2 linked regions of the Sphaerotilus microaerophilus genome follow. Each later gene encodes a partner of the first gene's protein in a complex. Links are inferred from orthologs where the notes say so. Each region holds a gene or a part of one and is shown in the gene's direction. Other genes may lie near its edges.

The links.
Region 2: the proteins of sbcB (region 1) and ssb are in contact, whole or in part, in a crystal structure (PDB 3C94), measured with the Escherichia coli proteins. The link is inferred for Sphaerotilus microaerophilus from one-to-one orthologs.

What each region holds. Positions count from the first base shown.
Region 1 is NZ_AP025730.1:2,304,278-2,312,755, forward strand. The notes cover bases 18-2,859. They hold sbcB (exodeoxyribonuclease I), read left to right. Parts: upstream 18-627; coding sequence 628-2,091; downstream 2,092-2,859. Other genes in these bases: NGK70_RS10055 (DNA ligase), read left to right, coding at 18-583; ylqF (ribosome biogenesis GTPase YlqF), read left to right, coding at 2,158-2,859. Outside these bases: more of NGK70_RS10055, read left to right, coding at 1-17; more of ylqF, read left to right, coding at 2,860-3,168; NGK70_RS10070 (beta-ketoacyl-ACP synthase III), read left to right, coding at 3,253-4,380; NGK70_RS10075 (putative bifunctional diguanylate cyclase/phosphodiesterase), read right to left, coding at 4,434-6,827; NGK70_RS10080 (putative bifunctional diguanylate cyclase/phosphodiesterase), read right to left, coding at 6,947-8,478. UniProt on the Escherichia coli protein: Degrades single-stranded DNA (ssDNA) in a highly processive manner.
Region 2 is NZ_AP025730.1:1,385,884-1,397,013, reverse strand. Bases 362-3,169 are described here. They hold ssb (single-stranded DNA-binding protein), read left to right. Parts: upstream 362-1,407; coding sequence 1,408-1,932; downstream 1,933-3,169. Other genes in these bases: NGK70_RS06160 (DUF2726 domain-containing protein), read left to right, coding at 3,071-3,169; NGK70_RS06165 (GNAT family N-acetyltransferase), read left to right, coding at 2,102-2,803; NGK70_RS06175 (prolyl oligopeptidase family serine peptidase), read left to right, coding at 362-1,263. Outside these bases: more of NGK70_RS06175, read left to right, coding at 1-361; more of NGK70_RS06160, read left to right, coding at 3,170-3,895; NGK70_RS06155 (serine/threonine protein kinase), read left to right, coding at 3,956-5,023; NGK70_RS06150 (V4R domain-containing protein), read right to left, coding at 5,063-5,515; molecular chaperone HtpG, read right to left, coding at 5,763-7,655; type IV-A pilus assembly ATPase PilB, read left to right, coding at 7,994-9,718; NGK70_RS06135 (type II secretion system F family protein), read left to right, coding at 9,815-11,041. UniProt on the Escherichia coli protein: Plays an important role in DNA replication, recombination and repair. Binds to ssDNA and to an array of partner proteins to recruit them to their sites of action during DNA metabolism. Acts as a sliding platform that migrates on DNA via reptation.

The sequences.
Region 1 (8,478 bases):
GTTGTGGCTGGGGCATGGCCGTTTCGACGACACCTCGGCGCTGCTGCGCCGCCAGCGGGTGGACGACGCGGCGTGGCGCACGCTGCGCTACCAGCTGTTCGAGCTGCCCGATGCGCCGGGCCCGTTCGCCGAACGGGCCGAGTTGCTGCGCGCGCTGGTGCAGCGCCTGGGCTGGGCGCAGCTGCAGGCGGCGGAACAGCGGCGCATTGGCGATGCGGCGGCACTGCAGGCGCGCCTGGCCGAGGTGGTTCAGGCCGGAGGAGAGGGGCTGATGCTGCACCGGGCCGACGCCCCTTATGTGACGGGGCGCTCCGAGCTGCTCTACAAGCTCAAGCCGCAGCAGGACGCCGAGGCGACGGTGGTTGGCTACACCGCGGGGCGGGGGCGGCATGCCGGGCGCGTCGGCGCGCTGCGTGTGCGTGACGACACAGGCCGCGAGTTCCTGCTCGGCTCGGGCCTGAGCGACGCGCAACGCGAGGATCCACCGCCGGTTGGCGCCCTGGTGACCTACACCCACCGCGGCGAGACGAGCCGCGGCCTGCCGCGCTTCGCCACCTTCCTGCGTGTGCGTGACGAGCCCTGACGCAGCTGGCCGATGCGCGGCCGGACTGCGGTATGTTCCGGGGCATGCCTTTCGATTCATCCGCTGGTGCCGACTTCAGCTTCTTCTGGCACGACTACGAAACCTTCGGCCGCGTGCCCCGGCGCGACCGGCCGGCGCAGTTCGCCGGCCTCCGCACCAACGCGGCGCTGGAAGAGATCGACGCGCCGGTGATGTTCCACTGCCGGCCCGCACCCGACTACCTGCCCGACCCGGAGAGCTGCCTGCTCACCGGCATCCTGCCGCAGACCTGCCTGGCGCAGGGCCTGCCCGAGCAGGCCTTTGCCGACGCGATCCTGGAGCAGCTGGGCCGCCCGGGCACGGTGGGCGTGGGCTACAACTCGATCCGCTTCGACGACGAGGTGACGCGCCACCTCTTCTGGCGCAACCTGATCGACCCCTACGGCCGCGAGTGGCAGAACGGCTGCGGCCGCTGGGACCTGCTCGACGTGCTGCGCTGCACCTGGTCGCTGCGCCCCGAGGGCATCCAGTGGCCGACGCACCCGGACGGCCGCCCGAGCTTCAAGCTCGAGGACCTCACCGCCGCCAACGGCCTGGCGCACGAGGCCGCGCACGATGCGCTGTCGGACGTGCGCGCCACCCTGGCGCTGGCGCGCCTGGTGCGCGAACGCCAGCCGCGCCTGTGGGACTTCTGCCTGAAGCTGCGCAGCAAGCAGGCGGTGCTCGCCGAGATCGGCGTGGGCCGGCCCTTCCTGCACATCTCCGGCATGTACGGGCCGGAGCGCGGCTGCCTGGCGGTGGTCTGGCCGCTGGCGCCGCACCCGACGAACAGGAACGAGGTCATCGTGTGGGACCTGGCCGGGGACCCGGCCGAGCTGTTCACGCTCAACGCCGAGGCGATCCGCCTGCGCCTGTTCACCCGCGCCGAGGACCTGCCCAAGGGCCTGCGGCGCCTGCCGATCAAGACGATTCACATCAACAAGTCGCCGATCGTGATCGGCAACCTGAAGACGCTGACCCCGGCCGTTGCCGCGCGCTGGGGAGTGGACCTGGACGCCGCGCTGCGCCACGCCGAGGTGGCGGCACGCCGCGGCGCCAGCCTGGGCGGGCTGTGGGACGAGGTCTTCGCCCGCCCGGCGGGGCAGGACGCGCCCGACGTGGACGAGGACCTCTACGGCGGCTTCATCGGCAACGCCGACCGCCGCACCCTGGAGCGCCTGCGCACGCTGCCGCCGGCCGAGCTGGCCGATCGGCATCCGGCTTTCGAGGACGGCCGGCTCGACGAGCTGCTGTTCCGCTATCGCGCCCGCAACCACCCCGCCACGCTCAGCGCCGAAGAGGCCGCGCAGTGGCGCTCGCACTGCGCCGAGCGCCTGCATGCGGGAGCGGGCGGCGCGCTGACGCTGGCGGCCTTCTTCGAGCGCATCGACCAGCTCGGCGACGGCCTGGCCGAGGACGACGAGCGCGGCCAGGCCATCCTGGGCGCCCTGTACGACTACGCCGAGCAGATCGCTCCAGACGCGCCCTGAGCCGCCTCCTTCGACCGAGCGCCCCCGCCGCACCGACCGCACCGACCGTTTCCCGAGAACCAGACCATGACCATCCAGTGGTTCCCCGGCCACATGGCCACGACCAAGCGCGCGATCGCCGAGCGCATGAAGGCCGGCATCGACGTCGTCATCGAGATGCTCGACGCGCGCCTGCCCGGCTCCAGCGCCAACCCGCTGCTGGGTGACCTCACCCGTGCCAAGCCGACGCTGAAGATCCTCAACAAGCAGGACCTGGCCGACCCCGCGTGCACTGCCGCCTGGCTGGCGCACTACAACGCCCTGCCGGGCACCCGCGCCATCGGCCTGGACGCGAGCGAAACCGCGCCGGCGCAGCGGCTGATCGCCGCCAGCAAGGAGCTGGCGCCGTTCCGCGGCGGGCTGGTCAAGCCGCTGCGCCTGATGATCTGCGGCGTGCCCAACGTCGGCAAGTCCACGCTGATCAACACGCTGGTGGGCAAGCGCGCGGCCAAGACCGGCGACGAGCCGGGCATCACCAAGCAGGAGCAGCGCATCGCGCTGGCCAGCGACGTCTACCTCTACGACACGCCGGGCATGCTCTGGCCCAAGATCCTTGTCGACCAGAGCGGCTACAACCTGGCCGCCAGCGGGGCAGTCGGGCGCAACGCGCTGGAAGAGGAAGTGGTGGCTGCCGAGCTGCTGGGCTATGTGCGCCGCCACTACCCGGGGCGCATCGAGGCGCGCTACAAGCTGGGCGAACCCCACGGTGGCAAGGGCGCCCAGGCGGACATTGCTGCACTCAATGACGCCGAGCTGCTCGAAGCCATCGGCCGGCGCCGTGGTGCCGTGCTGCCGGGGGGCCGCATCAACACCCAGAAGGCCGCCGAGATGGTGCTCAACGAGTTCCGCAGCGGGGCGCTGGGTCGGGTGTCGCTGGAAACGCCTGAGGAGCTGGCCGAGTGGACCGCCGCTGCGCTGGCAGCCGAGGCCGAGCGGGAGAAGGAGCGCGTGCCCCGCCGCCAGCGCGGGCGCGCCGCGCAGTTCGATGACGAGGCGCCAGAGGCTTTGGATGGGGGCGACGACCCCGGCGCGGCTTGACCTGCGCCAGCCTTGCGGGGAACTGACGGGCCTACACTCGCCAGCGTTGTCCCTTCCCGCCACATCCGACAAAGAAGCACAGCCATGACCCGAGTCGTCATCAGCGGCACCGGCCTGTTCCAGCCGTCCGAAGTCATCACCAACGCGGAGCTGGTCGAGGCCTTCAATGCCTACGCAGCGCTGCAGAACGAGCAGAACGCTGCCGAGATCGCCGCCGGTACGGCCACGCCGATCGAGCCCTCCAGCGTCGAGTTCATCGAAAAGGCCTCGGGCATCCGGCAGCGCTACGTGCTCGACAAGACCGGCGTGCTCGACCCCACGCGCATGTACCCGCGCTTCAAGGAACGGGCCGACGACCAGCTCTCGCTGATGGCCGAGATCGCTGCCGACGCCGCGCGCAAGGCCCTGGCCACGGCCAACCGGACCGGTGCGGACGTGGACATGGTGATCTGCTCGGCCGCCAACATGCAGCGCGCCTACCCGGCGATGGCGGTGGAGATCCAGCAGGCAGTCGGCGCGCGCGGCTTCGGCTTCGACATGAACGTGGCCTGCTCGTCGGCCACCTTCGGCATCGAGCAGGCGGTCAACGCGGTCAAGGCCGGCACCGCGAAATGCGTGCTGATGGTCAACCCGGAGATCACCTCCGCCCACCTGGAGTGGCGCGACCGCGACTGCCACTTCATCTTCGGCGACGTCTGCACCGCCGTGGTGGTCGAAGCCGCCGACACCGCCACCTCGGCGGATCAGTGGGAGGTGCTGGGCACGAAGCTGGCCACACAGTTCTCCAACAACATCCGCAATAACTTCGGCTTCATGAACAGCGCCGAGGACAGCGACCCGAACGCGCGCGACAAGAAGTTCCGCCAGGAGGGCCGCAAGGTCTTCAAGGAAGTGGTGCCGATGGCGGCGGCGCACATCGCCGAGCACCTGCACGCCCTGCAATTCGAGCCCACCCAGGTGCGCCGTTACTGGCTGCACCAGGCCAACCTGGGCATGAACCAGCTGGTGATCAAGAAGCTGGTCGGCGCAGAGGTCAAGGCGGGCGACGACGTTGCGCCGCTGATCCTGGATACCTATGCCAACACCGCGTCGGCGGGATCGATCATCGCCTTCCACGAGCACCGTGCCGACCTGGCTGCCGGTGACCTGGGCGTGATCTGCTCGTTCGGCGCGGGCTACTCGATTGGTAGCGTGATCACGCGCAAGTTCTGACGCGGCTGCCGCGGCGGGCAGGAGGCCCGCCGGGCAGGGGGGCGATCGGCCGTTCAGTCGACCAGTGCGGCCGGCATGGTTTCCCTGACTGGCTGACGCGGGGGCAGGGCCGGCAGGGCGGGCAGGCTGCCGTCGGCCGCCCAGCGCGCCAGCCACTCCTCGGCGGGGCCGGGCCGTCCGTAGAAGTAGCCCTGCAGGATGACGCCCTCGGCCCGCGCGGCGAGGAACTGCGTCTGGGCCGGCTCTTCCACCCCCTCGGCCACCACCTTCAGGCCCATGTGGCTGGCCACGGAGAGGATGGTTTCGACCAGCGCGGCATCGTCGGCGCGGCGGGTGACGTCCTGGATGAAGCTGCGGTCGATCTTCAGCTCGGAGATCGGCAGGCGTTTCAGGTAGGCCAGTGACGAATAGCCGGTACCGAAGTCGTCGATCGAGAAGTGCAGCCCCAGCGCGCGCAGCGCCTGCATGCGCTCGATGGTCTGCTCGACGTTGCCGATCACCAGGCCTTCGGTGATCTCCAGGGTCAGCAGGTGCGGGTCGATGGCGTGCTCGGCCAGCAACTGCTGCATCCAGGTCACGAAATCGGGCTGGCGGAACTGGCGCGGGCTGAGGTTGATCGACAGCGGCAGCGACCGCCCGGCGCGCGCCTGTTCGGCGATCAGCCGCATGGCCTCGGTGACGACCCAGCGCCCCAGGCTGACGATCAGGTCCGATTCCTCGGCGATCGGGATGAACACGCCCGGTGACACCAGGCCCTGGACGGGGTGCTGCCAGCGCACCAGCGCCTCGGCCCCGGTCCAGCGGCCGGAGGTGTCCACCTGCGGCTGCAGGTACAGGCGCAGCTGGTCCTCGACCAGCGCCTGGCGCAGGTCCCGGTCGATGCGAAAACGCTGCTCGGCGGCGTCGCCCATCGCCGACTCGAAGAAGGCGATCTGCGCGCCTCCGTGGGCCTTGGCCTGGTTCAGCGCCGTGGTGGCGTGGCGCAGCACCTGCGCGGCGCCCTGCTCGCTGCTGCCGGTCTCCTGGCCGTGGCCGTCGGGGCACAGCGCGATGCCGATGCTGGCGCTCACCGTCACCTGGTCTCCTGCGCTGTCCAAGGTCAGCGGTTCCAGCAGGGCGTCCTGCATCTGGCTCGCGAAGGCGTAGGCCTGGTGGCCGGCCGCGGCCGCGTCAGCATCCAGGTCGGGCAGCAGGGTGGCGAACTCGTCCGTCCCAAGGCGGGCGACCAGGCGCTCGCTGCCGGCCAGCGCACTCAGCCGGACGCCGAGGGCGTGCAGCAGGGCGTCCCCGGCCGCCTGGCCGCGCGCTTCGTTGACGGTCTTGAAGCGGTCGATGTTCAGGTGCACCAGGGCAGCGTGACGGCCCTGGAGGCGGTTCTGCCGCAGCACCTGGCCCAGCCGCTCTTCGAGCTGGCTGCGGTTGGGCAGCCCGGTGACCGGGTCATGCCGCGCCAGGTGGTGCAGGCGCGCCTCGGCCTCGCGCCGGGCGGTGATGTCCTGGCGCAGCCAGACGTGGTGCGTGATGCCGCCATCGGGCTGGCGCAGCGGGCTCACCCGCGTGGCCTCGATGCGCACGCTGCCGTCGACGTGCTGGCCGCGCAGCTCGCCACGCCAGGCCTGCCCGCAGGCCAGGGTCTGCAGGATCGCGTCGTGGCTGTCGGGGTCGAGGTTCATGGCGCCCAGGCTCCTCACGTCCGCGCCCAGGGCCTGGTCCGCGTCGCGCCCGAGCCGGCTCAGGGCGGCCGGGTTGGCGTACTCGACCCGGCCGCGCGTGTCGGTGATGAGCACGCCCTCGGGGCTCTGCTCGATGACCTGCGAGAACTTGCGCAGCTCGAACTCCCGCTCTGCCAGCTCGGCCGAGGTGCGACGCTCACGATCGATGCGCAGCCGGTAGCTGTGGCGCGCGGCCAGCCCCATTGCCGCAGCCAGGGCGAACATGATGCAGAAGTAGAAGGCGACGATCAGCTCGCTGTCGCGCACCGCTGTGCCCACCCAGCCTCGGCCCTCGGCCCAGGCCGCCAGGCCGTACAACGCGGCGGTTGCGCCGGTCATCAGCAGCGTCGTGCGCTGCCCCAGCATCCAGGCTGCACCGCTGATCAGCACCAGGAAGGTGGTCCAGTTGACGTTGTGCACGCCGCCGTGCATCCAGACGAAGGCCGTGTTCAGGCTCCAGCCGCCCCAGAGCAGCAGCTGCGCGGCGGCGCGCGGGTGGCCATTGCGCAGCAGCCACAGCACCAGCAGGGAGGTGGCGAGGAAGGCGCCGCTGATCCCCACATTCATGTCGACCTGCCCCGCGGTGACCAGGCGCAGCGCCATCAGCCCCAGGTTGGCCAGGGCCCCGGCCGTGGCGATGACGCTCAGCAGGCGCAGCACCGACGGATCCGCCTGGCCCTGTCCCGGCGGGGGGCGGCGGATTGCCTGCGCATCGCGTGCCTGCGTCGTGGTCATGGGGTTCTGCCGATCATTCGTCTGCGGACTGTAAAGAGCACAGCGGGTGGCCGATCGGACGTTCAACGTCCTGAATCGGGGCCTTCTCCCGTGCGCCAGCCCGGTTCATTCGCCGGGCGTCAGGCACCGAGTGCCGTGGCGGTGGCGGCGATGTCGGCGCCCGCCAGCGGCTGCGGCGTTCCAGCGGCCCGGCCAGGGAGCGGGGGCAGGACCTGCTGCTCCTGCCAGCGCTGCAGCCACTCACGGGCCGGCGCGGGCTTGCCGAACAGGTAGCCCTGCAGGATCACGCTGGCGTCGCGGCGGGCGAGGAAATCCGCCTGCTCCTGTGTCTCGACGCCCTCGGCCACCACCTTCAGCTGCATGTGTGCAGCCACCGACAGGATGGTCTCGACCAGGGCCGCGTCGTCCGGGTGTGTCGGCGCGTCCTGGATGAAGGCCTTGTCGATCTTCAGCTCCGAGATCGGCAGGCGCTTCAGGTAGGCCAGCGAGGAGTAGCCCGTGCCGAAGTCGTCGATCGAGAAGTGCAGTCCCCGGGCGCGCAGCTCCTTCATCCGCGCGATGGCCTGCTCGACGTTGCCGATCACCAGCCCCTCGGTCACTTCCAGAGTCAGCAGGCCGGGGTCCACGCCCTGTTCGGCCAACAGGTTGCACAGCCAGGGCACGAAATCGCCCTGGCGGAACTGCCTCGGGCTGAGGTTGACCGACAGCGGCAGCGCCAGGCCCGCCCGGGCCGCTGTGGCCATCAGCCGCACCGCTTCGGTGAACACCCAGCGGCCGACGCCGACGATCAGCTCGGACTCCTCGGCGATCGGGATGAACAGCCCTGGCGACACCATGCCCTGCGTCGGGTGCTGCCAGCGCACCAGCGCCTCTGCGCCGGTCCAGCGGCCCTTGGCATCGACCTGCGGCTGCAGGAACAGGCGCAGCTGGTGGTCCGCCAGCGCCTCGCGCAGGTCGCGTTCGACGCGGAAGCGCTGCTGGGCGGCATCGCCCATCGCCGCCTCGAAGAAGGCTGTGTGCGCGCCGCCGTGGCGCTTGGCCTCGCTGAGTGCGTTGGCGGCGCGGCGCAGGGCCTCTGCCGGGGTGTCGACCTCGCTGGCCGGGCACAGCGCGATGCCGATGCTGGCGGTCACCGTGACCGGCTCGGCCTGCGAGAGTTGCAGCGGCTGCAGCAGCGCCTCGTGCACCTGGCAGGCCAGGCCGTAGGCCTGGTGGCTGGCGGCGCCGGCCTCGGCCTCCAGGTCGGGCAGGAGCACCGCGAACTCGTCGGCGCCCACGTGCGCCAGCAGCTCGTGGCGGTACAGCAGGCCGCGCAGGCGTTGCGCCAGGGCCTGCAGCAGGGCATCGCCGACGCCCTGGCCGCGGGCCTCGTTGACGGTCTTGAAGCGGTCGATGTTGAGCACGACCAGGGCGAGGTGGCACCTTGCCTGCGTGGCCTGCTTCAGCCGCTCAGCCAGGCGCGCCTCCAGCTCCCGGCGGTTGGGCAGGCCGGTGAGTGCGTCGTGGCGCTCCAGGTGGGCCACGCGGGCCTCGGCCTCGCGCCGCGCGGTGATGTCCTGCTGCAGCCAGACGTGGTGCGTCGCCTGCCCATCGGGCTGGCGCACCGGCGCGATGGTGATCGACTCGACCGACTCGTGGCCGTCGCCGCGGC
Region 2 (11,130 bases), 910 kb from region 1 along the record:
GAGATCACCGGCGTGAGCTACCAGCGCAACACGCTCTACCTGCTCAGCCACCAGGGCGCCAGCCGCTCCCAGGTGCTGAGCCTGGACCTGGCGCGGCCGGACCTCGCGGCGGCGAAGGTGATCGTGCCCGCCAGCGAGCGGGTGGTCACCGGCATCGCCACGGCGGCCGACGCGCTGTACATCGAGCTGCGCGACGGCAACGTCAAACGCCTGTTCAAGCGCGCCCACCGCGCCACAGCGCCGGTGGTGGAGGTGCCGCTGCCGCTGGCCGGATCCTTCCAGCTCAATGACGACGAAGGCGGCCCCAGCAGCGCCGACCCGCGCCTGCCCGGTGTGGTGATCGACCTGCAGGGCTGGACCCGGGCGCGGCAGATCTACCAGGTCAGCGCCGACGGCCGGGTGCGCAACACCGGCCTGCAGCCCAGCGGGCCCTACGACGAACTCAAGGACGTCGAGACCCGCGAGGTGCTGGTCAAGAGCCACGACGGCGCGATGGTGCCGATGTCGGTGATCCTGCGCCGCGGCACCGCGCTCGATGGCAGCCGCCCGACGCTGATCTACGGCTACGCCAGCTACGGCGTGACCGAGGAGCCCTTCTACAGCATCAGCCGCACCGCCTGGCTGGACGCGGGCGGCGTTCTGGCGGTCATCAACCCGCGGGGCAGCAGCGTCTACGGCGAGGACTGGTACCGCGCCGGCTTCCAGACCACCAAGCCCAACACCTGGAAGGACACCATCGCCTGTGCCGAGTGGCTGATCGCGCAGGGCTACACCCGGCCGGCGAAGCTGGGCATCTGGGGCGGCAGCGCGGGCGGCATCCTGGTGGGCCGGGCGATCACCGAGCGGCCGGACCTGTTCGCCGCTGCGGTGCCGATGGTGGGCGCGCTGGACATGGTGCGCGCCGAGGTCACGCCCAACGGCGTGCCCAACATCCCCGAGTTCGGCACGCGCACCACCGAGGCGGGCTTCCGCGCCCTGCTGGCGATGAGCACCTACCACCAGATCCGCGACGGGGTGAAGTACCCCGCCGTGCTGCTGACGCACGGCGTCAACGACCCGCGGGTGGAGGTCTGGCACAGCAGCAAGGCGGCGGCGCGCCTGCTGGCCGCCAGCACATCCGGTCGGCCGGTGCTGCTGCGGCTGGACTGGGACGCCGGCCATGGCATCGGCAACACCAAGCGGCAGATGTGGGAGGAGCGCGCCGATGTGTTCAGCTTCCTGCTCTGGCAGATGGGTGAGCCGGGCTTCCAGCCACCACCCTGAATCACACGGGACACCCCCGCAGGGGTGAAAGCCACCGCCAACCCGTCGGGCAAAATCCACGGTTTCGCACACACACAGCAGCAACCCGCCCCCGCCCCGCCGTCATCGGCACCGGGTGGGGCGGCGCAAACAGGAACAGCAGCCATGGCATCGGTCAACAAAGTCATCCTCGTCGGCAACCTCGGCCGCGACCCCGAAGTGCGCTACTTCCCCAACGGCGGCGCGGTGTGCAACGTCACGCTGGCCACCACACGGAACTGGAAGAGCAAGGACACCGGCGAGCGCCAGGAGGAGACCGAGTGGCACCGCGTGGTCTTCCGCGACAAGCTGGCCGAGATCGCCGGCCAGTACCTGCGCAAGGGCCGCTCCGTCTACGTCGAAGGCCGCCTGAAGACCCGCAAGTGGCAGGACAAGGAAGGCCGCGACAGCTACACCACTGAGATCCTGGTCGACGAGATGCAGATGCTCGGCGGCCGCGAGGGCATGGGCGGGCCCGGTGGCGCGGCCGAGGGCGGCGACGACATGGGCGGTGGCTACGAGCCGGCCCCCGAGCGCCGCGCCGCCCCCGCCCCCAGGGCGGCGGCCCCCGCACCGCGCGCCCCGGCACCGGCACCGGCACCGAAGTCGGCCACCGGCTTCGATGACATGGACGACGACATCCCCTTCTGACCCCCAGGTGCCGGGCTGAGCCCGGCCCGGCGTCTCAGGGAGGGCCGCGAACATGCGGCACCGGGGGAAGTCCGCTGAACCGGCAATCCTGCCGCGTCGGGTCTGGCCACCCCCTTGATTCCGGAGCCTCGCGCCCGATAACTAGGGATAACCCCTAGAATCGGCCGCCATGGATACCGCCACCACCTCCACCGGGGCTGCCCAGCCTCCTCTGCGCCGCTGGCTGGGCCCGCTCGGCACGGCGCGCTGGTGGGATTGGGTGCCCATCTGCCAACTGGGCGAGCAGCACGGGCCGCTGATCGAGGCGCACTTGCTGGCGCTGGGTGACCGTGATCGCTACCTGCGTTTTGGCTACCCGGCCACCGACGAGCGCATCCGTCAGCACGCGGCACAGCTGGACTTTGGCCGGCACGAGCTGTTCGGCATCTTCAATCGCCGCCTGCAGCTGGTGGGCACCGCCCACCTGGCCTACGCCGACCTGTCACGCAGCATGTGCGAGTTCGCCGTCTCGGTGCTGCCGCACACACGCGGCCGTGGCTATGGCAAGCGCCTCTTCGCCCACGCGGTACGGCACTGCCAGAATCGCCGCGTCGACCAGCTCTTCATCCATGCCCTGAGCGAGAACACGGCCATGCTGCGCATCGCCCGCGGCGCGGGCGCCCGGCTGCAGCACGAGGGCGGGGAATCGGAAGCCTGGCTGCAACTGCCACCCGACAGCGTGGGCTCGCACATGACCGAGTTGGTGGACACGCGCGCTGCCGCGCTCAACCACCTGTTCAAGCGCCAGCAGGAGCTGCTGCGCTGGAGCCTCGGCTTGGTGGTCGATGTGAAGGCCCGCCTGGCGCACCTGCGCGGCATTGCCAGCCAGTGAGCGCCCCCATCCCCCGATAAAAGGCCACCCTCGCGGTGGCCTTTTTGCTGGTTTGCTGCCGCTTCAGCGCCTGGCAGAACCCCGGTCCACCCGACGTTGGCGGCCGATTTCGCATTCGGGCGGCCTGGATGGCCCTTCATCGCACTCAGCCCAGGGATTCACAAGTAGTTACAAACTTTCGTAGGATGCAACCCGAAGTGAAACGCCGAAATTGCCGATGACCTCTGGCAACCCCCGGTGTCACCAACCTTTGGAACCCCCATCACCATGTCCATTCCCGCCTGGATCTTCGCCGTCGCCGCGGCTGCCGTGGTCGCCGGCCTGGTCGTGCTGGCCATGCGGCGCGGCGCACCCGGCAAGGCCGGAGAAACCGAACTGCCCGAGGAGTGGCCGCTGATCCAGCGCTCCATCTTCTCGGCCGAGGAACGCGCGCTGTACCGCCAGCTGCGCGCCGCGCTGCCGCACCACACCATCCTGGCCAAGCTGCCACTGGTGCGCTTCTGCCAGCCGATGGACCGCAACGATCTGGGCTACTGGTTCAAGCTGCTGGGACCGATCCACGTGAGCTTCGTCGTGTGCGCCGAGAACGGCCGCGTGCTGGCTGCGCTGGACATCGAGAAGGCCTCGCGCCCCACCGCCAAGCGGGTCGCCACGATCAAGCAGTCGGTGCTGGAAGCCTGCCGCATCCGCTACGTGAAGTGCCGCAGCGACCAGCTGCCCACCGCCGCCGAGCTGCAGCTGCTGGTGCCGCAGCAGGGCGAGATGTCGCGCCCGCTGGTGCCCCCCCACGTGCAGGACCTGGCCGAGCGCCGCAGCACGCTGGCCCATGCGGTGCGTGATCCGCGCGGCGAACGCGAGACGCAGTGGTACGAATCCGGCTATGCGCAGGACTCCTTCTTCGCCCCGGACAGCCAGCGCGACACCTTCAGCGAGCAGGCCACCCCGAGCGCAGCGGCCACCGAGCGCCGCTCGCCGCTCGACTCCGGCCCGCGCCGCCCGTCCGTGGCGGCCCGCCATGCCCCGGCCGGCGGGCCAGCGGGCAAGCTGCCCGGCGAGGACGACCTCGGCGCCAACATCATCGGCCGGCGCTGACGCGGCCGCCCCAGCGGCGCGAGCACATCACGATCACGCCACTGGTCTAGGATGCGTCGGATGACTTCCGACGCGCACGCCCTTGCCCCGCCACCAGACGCCCTGTCAGGCCAGCCCTATGCCGGCCTGACGCCGCACGAGGTGCTCGACGCGCTGGACGCGGCGGGCCTGCGCGGCGACGGCCGCATCCTGCAGCTCAACTCCTACGAGAACCGCGTCTTCCAGGTGCACCTGGAGGACCCCCACCCCACGGGTGGCCCGGTGGTGGTGGCCAAGTTCTACCGCGCCGGGCGCTGGAGCGATGCGCAGATCCTCGAAGAGCATGGCTTCGCGCTCGAACTGGCCGCCGCCGAAGTGCCGGCGGTGCCGCCCCTGGCCCTGAGCGTGGCCGCTGACGATGTGCGCCTGGTCGGCGAGCCGCCCACGCTGGCCCAGCGCGGACCGTGGCGCTACGCCGCCAGCCCGCGCTGCGGCGGCCGTGCGCCGGAGCTGGAAGACCCGCAGGTGCTGGAGTGGATCGGCCGCTTCCTGGCCCGGCTGCACGCGGTCGGCCAGCGCCGACCCTTCGTCCACCGGCCGACGTTGGCCGGCACCGGGCCAGCACGCGCCTCACTTGCCTGGCTGCTCGACCAGGACCTGCTGCCGCCCACGGTGCGCAGCCGCTGGCACGAGGCGGCACAGGCCGCGCTGGCCGCCGTGGATGCCGCCTTTGCCCGCCACGGCCAGCTCCAGCTGCTGCGCCTGCACGGCGACTGCCACATCGGCAACCTGCTGTGGACGCCCGATGGTCCGCATTTCGTCGACCTGGACGACGCGGTCAACGGCCCGGCGGTGCAGGACCTGTGGATGCTGCTGGGCGGTGACCGCCCCGAGATGCAGGCCCAGTTGGGCGCGCTGCTGGACGGCTATGAGTCGATGCGCGAGTTCGACCGCCGCGAGCTGGCGCTGATCGAGCCGCTGCGCACGCTGCGCGTCCTGCAGCACAGCGTGTGGATCGCGCGGCGCTGGGACGACCCGGCCTTCCCGATCGCGTTTCCGTCATTCGAGAGCCCGGCCTACTGGGACCAGCAGGCCATGCTGCTGCGCGAGCAGATCGACGCCATCGACGCACCGCCACTGGTGGCCTGAGCCGCCGCGGCGTTGGCCGCACCGACGGCGTCAGCTGGCTCAGGGAATCACGAGGTCGAAACCGCAGGTCGCATTGCCCAGCCCGCCGATGCAGCTCACCTCGCGGGCCTGCACGTCCTTCTTCAGGATCGAGCCGACGGCGCCCGCGATCAGCCCGCCCTCGAAGTGGCAGAGCACCCGCCCCACCGGCGTCATGCCCGAGCAGGTGACGCACTCGCAGACGTCGACGTGGATGAGGTGATCGGTCAGGGTCGGGATCTTGATCAGCCCGATCTTCAGCTGGTCGCACAGGGCCAGGAAGTCATCGAGCTTGGTCAGCCCCAGCTCGCGGCCGAGCTTCTTGCCGGCGTAGTAGGTGACGGCCGAGGCGCCGGCCCCCAGGATGTCCTCCATCGCCACCAGGCGGACGAGGCGGAACAGCGCGAGCCCGACGGTATCGCCGAGGACGGGGCGGTGGATTTGCAGCGCGTTGTGCAGTTCGACGGGATTCATGGCGGGCGGCGCAGGCTGGCCGGAGTGCGACCGCCCGGACCCCTCGACGCACCCCCATGGCCGTGCCCGGATCCGATCGGCCGGGCCATGCTAGTGCCCGGCCTGCACAGCACCGCCGCACATGTCGGTGCTCAATGACGAGGGTCAAAGCCCTGCACGCAGGGCAGGGGTGCAGCGTGCAAAGTGGGCGCTTGCCTGTGCGGCCCGATCCACAGGAGCAGGCCGCACCAGGCGTTGGCAGGGAGCCTCAGCCCAGGATCAGCGCCTGGATGCGGCGCACGTGCGCGGCCGGATCTTCCAGCTGGCCGCCTTCGGCCAGCAGGGCGTTGTCGAACAGCACCTGCGCCAGGTCGTCGAAGGGCGCCGCGCCCTCCGGCAGCGCGGCCAGCTTCTTCACCAGCGCATGCTCGGCATTGACCTCCAGGATCGGCTGCGAAGCCGGTGCGCTCTGGCCGGCCTGCTTGAGCAGGCGCGCCAGGTGGCCGCTCATGTCACCCTCTTCGGTGACCAGGCAGGCCGGCGAGTCCACCAGTCGGGTGGTCACGCGCACGTCCTTGGCACGGTCGCCCAGCGCGGCCTTGATGCGCTCCAGCGTCGGCTTGAAGGACTCGGCGGCCGCTTCGGCCTGCTTCTTCTCTTCCTCGTCCTGCAGCTTGCCGAGGTCGACGGCGCCCTTGGCCACGCTCTGCAGCGACTTGCCCTCGAACTCGTAGAGGTGACTGAGCATCCACTCGTCGACGCGGTCGGTCAGCAGCAGCACCTCGATGCCCTTCTTGCGGAAGATCTCCAGCTGCGGGCTGTTCTTGGCGGCAGCCAGGGTGTCGGCGGTGATGTAGTAGATCGCCTCCTGGCCTTCCTTCATGCGCGACACGTAGTCAGCGAAGGACACGCCCTCGTCCGCCTGGGTGGAGGCAAAGCGCAGCAGCTTGGCCAGGCGCTCCTGGTTGGCGTGGTCCTCGCCGATGCCCTCCTTGAGCACGGCGCCAAACTGCTTCCAGAACTCGGCGTACTTGGCCTTGTCGTCAGCGCTCTCGCTGTCGGCCAGCGATTCGAGCATCGACAGCACCCGCTTGGTCGAGCCCTCGCGGATCGCCTTCACGTCGCGGCTTTCCTGCAGCAGCTCGCGGCTGACGTTCAGCGGCAGGTCGGCCGAGTCGATCACGCCCTTGACGAAGCGCAGGTAGACCGGCATCAGCGCCTCGGCGTCGTCCATGATGAACACGCGCTTGACGTACAGCTTCACGCCGCCGCGCTTGTCGCGGTTCCACAGGTCGAAGGGCGCCTTGGCCGGGATGTAGAGCAGCTGGGTGTACTCGCTGCGGCCTTCGACGCGGTTGTGCGTGTAGGCCAGCGGGGCGGTCTGGTCGTAGGTCAGCTGCTCGTAGAAGGCCTTGTACTCGGCGTCCGTCACGTCGCTCTTGCTGCGGGTCCACAGCGCGGCGGCCTTGTTGACGGTCTCCCACTCGTCGGAGATGACGTTCTCGCTCTTCTCGGCGTCCCAGGTCTCCTTGCGCATCAGGATGGGCAGGGAGATGTGGTCGGAGTACTTGGAGATGACCGACTTGATCTTCCAGGTGGAGAGGAACTCGTCCTCGCCCTCGCGCAGGTGCAGGATGACGTCGGTGCCGCGCTGCTCGCGGGTGATGGTCTCGACCTCGAAGTCCCCGGTGCCCTCGCTGCTCCAGCGCACGCCCTCGCCCTGCGGCAGGCCGGCGCGGCGCGATTCCACCGTGATGCGGTCGGCCACGATGTAGCCCGAGTAGAAGCCCACGCCGAACTGGCCGATCAGGTTGGCGTCCTTCTTCTTGTCGCCTTCCAGCGCCGCCATGAACTCCTTGGTGCCGCTCTTGGCGATGGTGCCCAGGTGGTCGATGGCCTCCTGCGCCGACAGGCCGATGCCGTTGTCGCTGATGACGATGCGGCGCGCCAACTTGTCGTAGCTCACCCGCACTTCAAGGTTGGGCTGGTCCTCGAACAGGCCGGCGTTGTTCAGCGCCTCGAAGCGCAGCTTGTCGCAGGCGTCCGAGGCGTTGGAGATCAGCTCGCGCAGGAAGATCTCCTTGTTGGAGTACAGCGAGTGGGTGACGAGGTGCAGCAGCTGCTTCACTTCGGCCTGGAACGACAGGGTCTGCTTCGTCATGGTCGGTGGCTTTCTGGGAATGAACAAAAGAAAAGGAAAGGAGGGCGGAAACGACGATGGCCGGGAAATGGCGCTGCCTGCGCGGATTTCAAGGGCGCGCCCAGGGCCGGATCGGCCCCGCGGCTGTGACAGGTCGCGGCAATTTGCAAGCAAATGCAGGCCCGAAGCGCCATGCCGGCGCCGCGTGGACGTGCTGGCCCCGGTACCGCAGCCTGGCAACGCCGGAATGATCCCCCGGGCGCGGGCTTGCGTGCCACAATTTACGGCGCCCCACGTGGGCCACCTTCCCAGCCTCTGCGCCCCCATCCCAGCTCGTTTCGTACCGCCCTGACTCCAACGTGGCCACCGAGATCGTCACCGAACCGCCCCAAAGCACCCTGTCGGGAGTCGCCCGTGTGCTGGTGCATGCCGGCAAGCTCAATGCCCGCACAGCCGAGGAGGTGGCCCGTTCGGCGCGCGACCAGCGCCGCAGCTTCGTCTCCGCCGTGATCAGCGCACAGGCGCTCACCTCTGCCGAGCTGGCGCATACGCTGTCGAGCGCATTGGCGGTGCCGCTGCTGGACCTGGACGCGGTGGACGTGCAGCGCCTGCCGCAGAACCTGGTCGACACCCGCACGCTGTCGCAGTTCCAGGTGCTGGTGCTGGGCAAGCGCGGCAACCGGTTGTTCATCGGCGGGGCCGACCCGACCGACCAGGAAGCGGTCGACCGCATCAAGTTCGCGACCCAGCTCACGCCCGAGTGGGTGATCGTCGAGTACGACAAGCTGATCAAGATCGTCGACGCGAAGTCGGCCACCGCGAGCGAGACGCTGGAGTCGATCGTCGCGGGCGATTTCGACTTCGACGTCGAGGAACAGGACCCCAACGCCAAGGCCGACGAGGACGTCAGCACCGAGGTCGAGGACGCGCCGGTGGTGCGCTTCCTGCAGAAGATGCTGATCGACGCGATCAACATGCGCGCCTCGGACCTGCACTTCGAGCCCTATGAGGCCACCTACCGGGTGCGTTTCCGCATCGACGGCGAGCTGCGCGAGATCACCCAGCCGCCGGTGGCGATCAAGGACAAGCTGGCCTCGCGCATCAAGGTGATCAGCCGCCTGGACATCGCCGAGAAGCGCGTGCCGCAGGACGGGCGCATGAAGCTGAAGTTCGGCAACCGCGCCATCGACTTCCGCATCAGCACGCTGCCCACGCTGTTCGGCGAGAAGATCGTGATCCGGATCCTGGACCCGTCGTCGGCCCGCCTGGGCGTGGACGCGCTGGGCTACGAGAAGGACGAGAAGGACCGCCTGATGCAGGCGATCCGCCGGCCCTACGGGATGATCCTGGTCACCGGCCCGACCGGCTCGGGCAAGACGGTGTCGCTCTACACCTGCCTGAACATCCTGAACCAGCCGGGCGTGAACATCTCGACCGTCGAGGATCCGGCCGAAATCAACCTGCCGGGCATCAACCAGGTCAACGTCAACGACAAGGCGGGGATGAACTTCGCCACGGCGCTGAAGGCCTTCCTACGCCAGGATCCGGACATCATCATGGTTGGCGAAATCCGCGACCTGGAAACCGCCGACATCGCGATCAAGGCCGCCCAGACCGGCCACCTGGTGCTGTCCACGCTGCACACCAACGACGCCCCGACGACGCTGACCCGGCTGTCCAACATGGGTGTGCCGGCCTTCAACATCGCCTCCAGCGTGATCCTGATCACCGCCCAGCGCCTGGCACGGCGGCTGTGCGAGAGCTGCAAGGCGCCGGCGGACTACCCGCGCGAAGCGCTGCTGCGCGCCGGCTACCGGCCCGAGGAGATCGACGGCAGCTGGAAACCCTACAAGGCGGTGGGCTGCTCGGCCTGCAACAACGGCTATCGCGGCCGCGTGGGCCTGTACCAGGTGATGCCGATCACGGAGAGCGTGCAGCGCTGCATCCTGTCCGAAGGCACCGCGCTGGACATCGCGCAGCAGGCCCTGCGTGAAGGGGTGCGCGATCTGCGCCAGTCCGGCCTCATCAAGGTCCGCGCCGGGGTGACGACACTGGAGGAGGTCATCTCGGTGACCAATCAGTAAGCACGGCAAGCGCAGCCGGCGGTCAACCGCCGGCAACGAGCGGCGCGCCGCCCCGAGGGCACGGCGACCTCGCCCGCATCAATTTTCGGAGGCTCAATGGCCACAGCAGCTGCACCGGCGGCGAAGAAGATCAAGGAATACGTCTTCGAATGGGAAGGCCGGGACCGCAACGGCAAGGCGGTGCGCGGCGAGCTGCGCGCGGGTGGCGAGGCCATGGTCAGCGCCAGCCTGCGCCGCCAGGGCATCCTGGTCAGCAAGGTCAAGAAGCGCCGCACCTCCGGCGGCAAGTCGATCAAGGGCAAGGACATCGCCGTGTTCACGCGCCAGCTGGCCACGATGCTCAAGGCCGGCGTGCCGCTGCTGCAGTCCTTCGACATCGTGGCGCGCGGCAGCCCGAACCCGCGGCTGACGCGCATGCTCACCGACATCCGCTCCGACGTGGAGACCGGCACCAGCCTGTCAGCGGCGTTTCGCAAGCACCCGATGCAGTTCGATGCGCTGTACTGCAACCTGGTCGAGGCGGGCGAGGCCGCCGGTATCCTGGAAACTCTGCTGGAGCGCCTGGCGGTCTACCAGGAAAAGACCATCGAGCTGCAGAACAAGATCCGCTCGGCACTGATCTACCCGGTGGCGGTGCTGGTGGTGGCCTTCGTGGTGGTGGCGGTGATCATGATCTTCGTGATCCCCTCATTCAAGGAGATCTTCCAGTCCTTCGGCGCCGACCTGCCACTGCCCACGCTGATCGTCATCGCGATCTCGGAGTTCTTCGTCCAATACTGGCTGCTGATCTTCGGCGGCATCGGCATGGGCGTGTACACGCTGCTGGAGAGTTGGAGGCGTTCGCCGAAGATGCAGATGAGCATGGACCGGCTGCTGCTGAAGGTGCCGATCTTCGGGCCGCTGGTGCACAAGGCGGCGGTGGCGCGCTGGTCGCGCACGCTGTCGACCATGTTCGCCGCCGGCGTGCCGCTGGTCGAGGCGCTGGACTCGGTGGGCGGCGCCGCCGGCAACGCGGTGTTCACTTCGGCCACCGAGCAGATCCAGCGCGACGTCTCCAGCGGCACGGCGCTCACCGCCTCGATGCAGGCCACCGGCATCTTCCCGAACATGGTGCTGCAGATGAGCTCGATCGGCGAGGAGTCCGGCTCGCTGGACCAGATGCTGGGCAAGGTGGCGGACTTCTACGAGCAGGAGGTGGACGAGGCGGTCAAGGGCCTGTCCACGCTGATGGAGCCGATCATCATCGTCGTGCTGGGCACCATCATCGGCGGCATCGTCGTCTCGATGTACCTGCCGATCTTCAAACTGGGTCAAGTCGTCTGATCACCCACCCCCGTAGCGACTCACGCCGCTCCCCCTCAAGGGGGCGCAACCAGTGGACCGGCAAAGCCGGATCCACGGTTGCCGCTTGA